DNA from 3 places in the Bacillus coreaensis genome. Region 3 is predicted to be linked to each of the others. Evidence: riboswitches for the same ligand, from Rfam matches in the RefSeq annotation. Region 3 holds a riboswitch; each other region holds the start of a gene.
The links. Region 3 has a riboswitch for cobalamin ahead of ACQ5H4_RS19895 (ABC transporter substrate-binding protein). Riboswitches for the same ligand answer to the same signal wherever they lie in the genome.
Positions count from the first base shown of each region.

Region 1: linked by a shared signal. The riboswitch ahead of ACQ5H4_RS16915 (ribonucleoside-diphosphate reductase subunit alpha) and the one ahead of ACQ5H4_RS19895 (ABC transporter substrate-binding protein) in region 3 are both predicted to bind cobalamin.
Region 2: linked by a shared signal. The riboswitch ahead of ACQ5H4_RS06735 ((2Fe-2S) ferredoxin domain-containing protein) and the one ahead of ACQ5H4_RS19895 (ABC transporter substrate-binding protein) in region 3 are both predicted to bind cobalamin.

Region 1 covers NZ_JBOCCY010000012.1:37,602-40,881, reverse strand. The annotation lists gene ACQ5H4_RS16920 (DHA2 family efflux MFS transporter permease subunit) at 1-307, shown strand, start outside; cobalamin riboswitch at 755-951, shown strand; gene ACQ5H4_RS16915 (ribonucleoside-diphosphate reductase subunit alpha) at 1,091-3,280, shown strand, end outside.
Region 2 covers NZ_JBOCCY010000003.1:140,630-143,909, forward strand. The annotation lists gene ACQ5H4_RS06730 (multidrug effflux MFS transporter) at 1-1,062, shown strand, start outside; cobalamin riboswitch at 1,226-1,418, shown strand; cobalamin riboswitch at 1,558-1,744, shown strand; gene ACQ5H4_RS06735 ((2Fe-2S) ferredoxin domain-containing protein) at 1,857-2,240, shown strand; gene ACQ5H4_RS06740 (HoxN/HupN/NixA family nickel/cobalt transporter) at 2,244-2,957, shown strand; gene cobJ (precorrin-3B C(17)-methyltransferase) at 2,958-3,280, shown strand, end outside.
Region 3 covers NZ_JBOCCY010000018.1:48,542-51,821, reverse strand. The annotation lists gene ACQ5H4_RS19900 (FecCD family ABC transporter permease) at 1-255, opposite strand, end outside; gene ACQ5H4_RS19895 (ABC transporter substrate-binding protein) at 218-1,189, opposite strand; cobalamin riboswitch at 1,334-1,521, opposite strand; gene ACQ5H4_RS19890 (glycerol-3-phosphate acyltransferase) at 1,768-2,325, shown strand; gene ACQ5H4_RS19885 (aminotransferase class V-fold PLP-dependent enzyme) at 2,537-3,280, shown strand, end outside.

The sequences.
Region 1 (3,280 bases), on a different contig from region 3:
AGTTACGGTTATGTCCAATCGTACAGAAACACACGCCAAAGAATTGGCTGACGAAGCGATGAAGACGGCTGCAAGTCAAGGAGCAGGAGCCGCACAGCCAACTGCTGAAATGATCGCTCAAATGAAAGAGCAGATTATGATGAAGGCGATGCTCGAAGGAATTAATGATGCATTCCTAGTAGCTACAGGGATTTCAATTGTCGCCTTCATCCTCGCATTCTTTATCAAACGCGCCACACAAGCAGAGGATCCAATCGAAGGAAAAGAAGTGTCAAAGGTTGTACCGGCAAAGCTAGCTGAAAATTAATGCTCGTATCTGAAGGGGACCCTCGAAATTGAGGGTCTTTTTTTAAAATAGCAAGTAAAGTGTTAGAATCGCAAATAAATTTTTCGAATCGCAAATAAAATCCCGGAATCGCAAATAAAATCTCAGAATCGCAAATAAATTTTTTAAATCACAAATAAAATCCCAAACTAATCTACTAATCCTCCTAAAAAAATACCAAAATCCATTCAGAAATGCCCTTTCATCCCTTAGTTTCCACTCCATTTATTGCAAAAAGAATCGAAACAGTGCCGAAAAAAACAATCTCTTCAAATCCATTCCGAGATTCCGCCTGCCCCTAAAGTCAACAACAATATTTTACCAAATCCAAGATTTTATACTTGCGTATCTACTAAACTACCGTTACTATTAAGTTTGTATTAAATCTAGATATGGATATACATAAGTGAAAACTCAACTATATATTGTGTTGTTGCCTTAAGATAAGATGCCGTACGGCTTAATAGGGAATCTGGTGAAAGACCAGAACTGCCCCCGCAACTGTAAATGCTGACAAAATGAACAAGCCACTGTGAAGATTGCTTACGAGATGTAGGTGCCTAATGGGAAGGGTTCAAAGTAGAGTGAAGCATAAGTCAGGAGACCTATCTTACTTAAGATGTTTCAACTTCTTCGGGGATTTGGGAAGATGAAACGATGGCGACAGAAGACAAAAAGTATTTTTGCCTGTTTGTCTTTTGCTGAAATCGTTTCATCCGCTCAAGGAACCACTTGAGCGGATTTTTATTTTCAGGAGGGACGATCATGACAGTAGTAGATGTACATGAAGATTATAAATCGGTGTTAAGAGCGATTGAAGAGTGTTCTTCAACTTATCAATTAGACGCCACTGAGATGACAAAAATGGTAAATGAATTAGAGGCAGCAAAAAAAGAAGTGAGCCAACAAGCTTTATTTTATTCTTTAAATAAAATCGCGATGGACCAGCCAGATTGGACATTTGTTGCCGCGCGCATATACTTAACCGAATTATACAAACAAGCTTCGCAAAATCGAAACTACGATTCATCACATACATATGGGAACTTTTACGATTTGCTAGAAACGTTAACAGAGAAAGGGATCTACTCTCCTAAACTGCTGCAAATGTATACAGAGGGAGAAATTAAAGAATTAGCGGACACAATCAGTCCTGAACGAGATAAGCTTTTCAACTATATTGGTCTGTTTTTATTTGCTGATCGTTACCTTGCAAGAGATCATGATAGAAATGTATATGAGTTACCGCAAGAAAGATTCATGGTTATTGCGATGACCATCATGATGAATGAATCTAAAGGCAAAAGACTAGAGTTAGTAAAAGAAGCCTACTGGGCCCTTAGTCATTTATATATGACGGTAGCCACACCAACATTATCAAATGCAGGCAAGAACTTTGGTCAGCTGTCCTCTTGTTTTATCGACACAGTCGATGATTCGCTTGACGGCATTTATTTGAACAATTGGGATATCGCTCGCTTAAGTAAAGAAGGCGGTGGCATCGGGATTTATTACGGAAAGGTTCGCGCGCTAGGTTCCGATATCAAGAGGTTTAAAGGAATGTCCTCTGGAGTCGTACCTTGGATCCGCTTGATTAATGATACAGCCGTAAGTGTTGATCAATTAGGTCAAAGACAAGGGGCGGTTGCCATTTACTTAGATATATTCCATAAAGACGTAATGAATGGCTTTCTTGAACTAAAGACCAATAATGGGGATGAGAGAAGAAAGGCTCATGACATTTTCACAGGAGTTACCATCCCTGATTTATTTATGGAAAAACTTCAAGAGAAAGATGAAAACGGCAGAAGTATTGGAGAATGGCATACATTCTGTCCGCACCAAGTGAAGCAGCTGATGGGCTGGAAGGATGAGAGTGGGAACCCGCTTGGGCTTGAAGATTTTTATGATGAAAAAGATCGAAAGTATTTTACAGAAAAATACGAAGAAGCTGTGAATCAGCCACTCTTACCAAGAAAAACCTACCGTGCGATGGATATTATGGCCCGAATAATGGTGGCTCAGCTAGAAACAGGTACACCTTACATGTTCTATCGAGATGAGGTGAATCGTCAAAATCCAAACAAGCGTGCAGAAGGACGAACATCTATCTACTGCAGTAATTTATGTACAGAAATCGCCCAAAACATGTCGAGTACAACGATTGTAAAAGAATACAAGGACGAAGATGGCAATCTAGTAATCGTGAGAAAGCCCGGAGAATTTGTTGTATGTAATCTCTCATCGATCAACCTGGCAAAGGCTTATGGTGCTAATGAGCTGGAACGATTAATAGCGATTCAAGTGCGGATGCTAGACAATGTTATTGATCTGAATACCATTCCAGTTGGACAAGCCGAGTTAACGAATCAAAAATATCGAGCGGTCGGCTTAGGGACGTTCGGGTGGCATCATCTGTTGGCCTTACAATCGATCCATTGGGAATCAGAAGAAGCGGTCCAGTTTGCTGATGAACTATACGAAAATATTGCTTATTACACGATTCGAGCATCTATGGAGCTTGCCAAAGAAAAAGGTGCCTTCAGTCAATTTGAGACGTCTGAATGGGCTACAGGAAGATATTTCGAGCGGAGAAATTACACGTCCGACCGTTGGAGTGAGTTAAAAGAACAAGTAAAGGCAAACGGTATTCGTAATGGCTGGCTGATGGCGATTGCTCCAAATTCGTCGACTGCAAAAATTGGTGGCTCAACTGACGGAATTGATCCGTTGTACGCAGTGGAATATGCGGAGGAAAAGAAGAACTTTAAGTTCAAGGTAACCGCACCTGACTTGAACCATCGCACATACACGTACTACCGAAGAGCAAGGCATGAGTTAGACCAAGTTTGGAGTATTCGTCAAAACGCAGCACGTCAGCGTCATATTGATCAGTCTATCAGTTTTAACTTGTATGTGAGACACGATATAAAAGCAAAAGACTTGCTCCATTTA
Region 2 (3,280 bases), on a different contig from region 3:
GGTTTAGGATTAGGGCAATTAATTATCGGCCCAATGAGTGATGTGCAGGGACGGAAAAAACCATTATTAATATTCCTTATTATGTATTTAATTGCCTCTGCTATTTGTGCATTTGCCCCAAATATTTATTTCTTTATTGCTGCACGTTTCTTGCAAGGATTTTCAGCAGCAGGTGGTATCGTTATTTCTAGAGCCGTCGTTCGGGATAAGTTTAACGGTAGAGAATTAACGAAGTTTTTTGCGTTATTAACATTAGTAAGTAATCTAGGTCCTATTATCGCTCCTGTTGCAGGTGGCGCAATTCTAGCCTTTACAAATTGGACGGGAGTGTTTGTCGTTTTAAGTGTTGTCGGTCTAGTTTTATTTTTCACGGTCATTTCCAAGCTGGAAGAATCACTACCAGCGGAGAAGCGTGTACCAAGTAATATTGGGCAAACATTTAGAAACTTTGGAACTTTATTAAAAGATCGTCAGTTTACGGGATATGCCTTCACACAAGGATTTATTGTTGCTGGGATCTTTGCTTATGTATCTGGTACACCGTTTGTTTATCAAAATATTTATGGTGTTTCACCTCAAGTATTTAGTTTATTATTCGGATTGAACGGAATTGGCTTGATTCTTGGAAGCCAGGCAGTAGGGAAGTTCGTAGACGTGGTATCGGAAAAGACATTTTTAGTCATAGGTCTGACCATTTCAAATGTATCAGGTGCCATTCTTCTTGTGTCGTTATTACTAAAGGCTCCATTAATTATGGTTGTTATTCCTATCTTCTTCCTCGTTGCATCGATCGGGATTATTGGAACCACATCGTTTTCTCTTGCTATGGAGTCACAAGGCCATATTGCTGGTAGTGCATCGGCCTTATTAGGATTATTACCATTTATCCTAGGCTCTATCTCTTCACCACTTGTAGGGATTGCAGGTGAGAATTCTGCCATACCGATGGGCTCCATTATCTTTGGTGCTAGCTTTTTAGCTTTTCTATCATATTTTCTTTTGGTACGAAAGGCTTCCGTTGTTAAACCATCTATCGAAGAACCTAGTAAAATCTCAGTATAATATATAGACGCTATCCAAATAGGGTAGTGTCTTTTCTTTTTTAAACATCTAATGGTGGTCATTCATGTAAAATTGGTTAGACTAGTAAATCTGTCATGTTTGTGATATTAGTAGTTGAAAAATAAGAACGTTTCATCTAATATAGAATCTAGCTTAATTGAATAGTTTTCCAGAAAGTTAAGATGCCAAGATGGCTTAATAGGGAATCTGGTGAAAATCCAGAGCTGTACCCGCAACTGTATGTGTGGACAAAATAAGAAATCCACTGTGTGCATACGTGATTCGTATGGATATGGGAAGGTCTTAAAGTAGGAAGAAGCACAAGTCAGGAAACCTGTCTTACTTTTAAACGTTTCAGTTTCTCCGGGAATAGAGAAGGTGTTTCGATGGTGAGAATAGACTCTGTTATTCTATTTGTCTTTTCGTGCTTTCGTTTCATCCGCTCATTCCCTTTGAGCGGATTTTTTTATGGAAATCATTCATTGGGTTGATAACTTCATAGTTTACTTGATAGGTGCAAAAGAAAAACTTTTGCTTAAAAGGGAAGCACGGTGAAAAGCCGTCGCGGTACCCGCCACTGTATTGGGGAGCTTTGTTACAAATGGTCACTGAGTAAAATCGGGAAGACGTAACAAAAGCAAGGAACCAGAGCCAGGAGACCTGCCTATAAAGTGTGTCACATACCTACGGGACTATAGGTAGATGTGTAGAAAGATCTACATTCCGTATGTTCTTATGCACCTCTATTTGTAGGGGTGCTTTTTTATTACAAAAAATGTAAGGAAATGGAAAACATGACAACATGGAATTTAAAGGGGACAAAGCATCACATCTTGATTTGCAATGGAAGTAGTTGCATGAGAAAAGGGGGAGAAGAAGTAACGCAAGCGATTCGTGATGAAATTAAGCAGTTGGAGTTGGACGACAAGATTCATACAACAAGAACGAGATGCAATGGAAGATGCAAGGATGCTTGTGTCACCATCGTTTATCCAGAAGGCATCTGGTATAAGGCACTTACAGAGGACACGGGACGAGAAATCGTACGGAGTCATCTCGCTCAAGGAAAGATACTAGAAGAATCTGTTATTTATACATACGACCAGGAAGGCTTCGTAGCACCTGAAAACTCAGATAGTATTGAGGGAATTTCGAAAAAAGTGAAAGAAGAGGTATGACTTATGGAATTGATCATGTTTGCTCTGCTTGCTGTGTTTATTGGCATGAGGCATGGAATCGACGGAGATCATGTAGCAGCGATTGCCGATATGGTTGGAAGTGAGCAGCGAAAGAAGAAACAGCTTACTCTTGGTGTGATGTATGCCATTGGACACGGCATGATTGTGATGGTTATTGGAGTGTTATTTATTTATATTGGTTTACAACTTCCAGATGCAACGAAGCAAGTACTAGAAATGCTCGTTAGCTTCACCCTTATTTTGCTTGGAATGTTTATTATTTGGTCCATTTTTAAACAAAAGAAAGAATACGAGTATAAAAGTCGACTCAGAATTGTTGTTGAGTTTTTCCATAACATCGCTACTAAGGTGAAATCGGGAACAAAAACCAATCAACTTTCACCTACGAAACTAGGTGGCATTGGTGCGTTTATTATTGGCATTCTTCACGGCATTGGTGTGGAAAGTCCGACTCAGATCGCGATAATTTCTAATGCAATGGGGCTTGATAATATAACCGTTGCCCTTATTCAACTGACTCTATTTGTTATTGGTCTACTCATCGCTACAATCGGAATTACGTTTTGTCTTTCATGGGGATTTATGAAAGCTAGAGTGAAAGACAAGTTGTTTATACTATTAGGTTCGGTAACAGGAGCCTATAGCTTAGTACTCGGAATTTTTATGATGGTGGAATTAGTGAAAGGAGGAGCGTAATTGAAAGGAAAGCTATTAGTCATTGGGTTTGGCCCAGGAAGCGAGGAGCATATAACGGACCGAGCAAAAAAAGCTCTTCAAGAAAGCGATATGATTATCGGTTACAAAACGTATGTGGAACTGATTGAAGGGTTACTCGAAGGACAAGAAATCATCAGCACTGGAATGACAGAAGAAGTAAGTCGAGCACAAGAGGCAGTGAGACAAGCAGAGCTCGGGAAAAAAGTGGCCGTGATCTCTAGTGGAGATGCGGGTGTTTACGGAATGGCTGGCCTTGTGTACGAAGTGTTGGTGGAAAAAGAATGGAAAAGGGACACAGGTGT
Region 3 (3,280 bases):
TCCAACAAGTCCTGCTAAGATGACTCTTGGCAGGCGAATATTCGAAACAATGTTGACATGCATTTGGTCAATTCCATCTAGTGAAACAAACGGAAAAAGTTGTGCAAGTAATATTTGAATCGTACTTAAAACTGGAACTTTCACGGTTCCTAGTGAGATGCCTAGTACTATAGCCAGTAGGAGAAACGAGGCTCCCATTAAGTAGGCTGCTATTCGATTAGTTATTAAATACTTCCGGATATACGGCTTTTGCAAGTTCCTCTACCCCTTCAACGACCCTTGGACCTGGTCTGTTAACAAGATCTGGATTAACATCAACCACCTGCTTATTTTTGATCGCACTCACATCCGCCCAACCTTCTCTTGCCATGAGCTGACCTACAGGGTCTTCAATGTAATTATAAGTAGCAATAATGACATCAGGATTACGTTCAAGGATAGATTCTTGGTCAATGCTTGGCCAGCCCTCAAGATCTCCCGTCGCATTTTCTGCATTTATGGTTTGTAGCATGACATCCATGAATGTGTTTTTACCAACTGAATAGATATCTGGAGCTGGAGATATCTCAATATATACCTTTTTCTTTTCTGTCACTGTTGCTGCCTTTTCCTTAATTTCTTCAATCTTGGCTTTCATGTCAGCAGTTAACGCTTCTGCTTCTTCTGTTGTTCCTGTCAGTTGACCGATGATACCAATTGTATCGTAGACATCTTCAAAATTAACGGCATCATTTACGATGAAAACCGTGATACCTGCATCCCTCATTTGCTGAAAACCAGCTTCAGAAGAGGCTGCTGAAGATTCGTGTGCTAACACTAAATCTGGATTAAGTGCAATAACTTTTTCAATATCTACATTGAAATCGCCTACTTTTTCGACTTCTGCTGTTTCTTCTGGGTACGTATCATTTGTTGTAAGCCCGACAACTTTATCTCCTAGGCCCAATTCGTAAATAATTTCTGTGTTACTAGGTATTAGAGAAATGATTGATGTTGGTTCTTCCTCTATTACTACTTCATTGTCTAACGCATCTTTGATTGTAACTGGAAAGGCTGCTTTTTCCGTTTGTTCCGTTTGACCTTCTGTGTTTTGGTTTTCTTCTGTGTTTTCAGTTGTGCTCCCACAACCAGCAAGAATTCCTAGTGATAGTACGAGTAATGCAAATAGTGCGTAAAATTTTTGACGCATGTTCTTTCCCCCTGTGATATGTACAAAATAAAAAGCATCTTCCTACAGAGGCAGGAAGATGCTGGTATGATAGACGTTATACATTAAATGGAAGCCCATAAAATAGGTAGAGGTCTGCCACACCACTCCTATCCTCGTAGGAAATTCGGTGCATAGCAATAGGCGAGTCTCCTGGCTTATGGTCATTGCTTGCTGCAACCTTCCCATACGTTCACGTACAGTGGTATTACTTGCAGCTTGCTCCCATTTACAGTGGCGGGACCGCGTTGGAATTTCACCAACTTCCTTTTTAAGTCTTCAGTTATGAAGACACCTACTACTAGTCGAATTATGAAATTTTCTGCTACGTCTGATTATACACCAACAAAACCCCAAAAACGCAACCCCTTTTTAACAAAAAGGTGTCAGACACCCTTCGTGGACAAAATGGCCAAAATGTCCACGGAGGGTGTCTGTCACCGCTCGTGGACACTTAGGGTTGTTTTGTCCGTCTGGGGTGGACAGTAACTTCTTATTGTGAAGAGGTTTTGCTTAGCATAATATGGAATATATACAACAGAGCGCGGAGGTCATGTTCTATGGTAGTAGTGGTTTATTTCTTCGTTTCCTACTTTATTGGATGCATCATGTTTGGATACATTATTGGAAGACTGTTTGGAAAGATTGATATTCGGGAGGTAGGTAGTGGAAACGTAGGTGCTCGTAATATCGGGAGAAGTTTAAATAAGACGGCCTTTGTCGCTACCTTTTTAGGAGACGCGTCTAAAGGAGCGGCAGTTATCCTTCTTGGCAGAATGCTAGGCTTTTCAGAGGAGATTCAATTAGTTGGATTCCTATTGGTGCTTATAGGACATATTTGGCCCATCACCCTTTCCTTTAAGGGAGGAAAAGGGATCTCTAGTTTTCTCGGAGGAATCATTGCTTTTGAACCGACCGTAACCATTGTCATTCTCGTAAGCTTCGGCCTCACATATCCCTTGTTCCGCAGTTTTACTATATCTGGTCTACTAAGCCTATGCATCCTTCCGATCTATTTCTTTATTGAAACTTATACATACACATCCGTCGGAATAATCGTACTCACAATAATCACGATTCTTTTTGCTCATCGAACAAATATAAAGGCTCTTTTCTAAAACATTGTTGCTATATACACACTTTTTCAGAATTAAACTATATGTTTCAGCAGCCAATCAGGATTTTATCCTCCTTAGAAAAGATCTACTCTCCAAATAGACCAATAAACTCAGCGTTATGCGGGGAAAAATCCGGCTTCTGGGATTTTTCCAAAACAACAAACTTTACGAAAACAGCCAATATAAAAGAAAGAGTATAGGGGGAAACCAAATGGGCTTGCTTTTTAAGATTGCAAGAAGCGAAGAAGAAATGGAGCAAATTCACAAACTAAATTATCGTACCTTTGTCGAAGAGATCCCACAACATCCAAAGTCTGATACAGAGAGAAGAGTTGACCCTTTTCACGCTGAAAATACGTACCTTATTTGCTTAAAGAATAAACAACTCATTGGAATGATTGCGGTTCGAGACAAGCGGCCTTTTTCCATTGATAAAAAGATTGGTCCTGTAGAAGATCATCTTCCTTTTCAAGCACATCTATTGTGCGAAATTCGCCTCCTCGCGGTTGATGCAAAGAATCGTAACGGTAGAGTGTTTCTAGGACTTTCGCAATTATTAGCCAACTACTGTATTAAACAAGGATACGACGCAGCTGTTATTTCAGGAACCACCAGACAAACAAAGCTGTATACACAACTTGGTTTTACTGTATTTCACGATCCAGTCGGAACAGAAGATGCACAATTCCATCCTATGTATATCACTAGAGACACCTTTGAAAAACAAGTCTCTTCACGCATCGGGATATCTTCGAGCCGGTTTATACCCGGACCCACTATGGTAGCAGATGCAGTTAGTAAAGCACTTATGAGTCCACCCCTTTCTCATCGCTCCAAAGCCTTTCTAACATTATTTAACTCTGTAAAAGAAAGACTATTGAGATTAACTAAAGCGGCAAATTGTCAGCTTCTTCTTGGATCTGGAACGCTGGCGAATGATGCCATCGCCATGCAA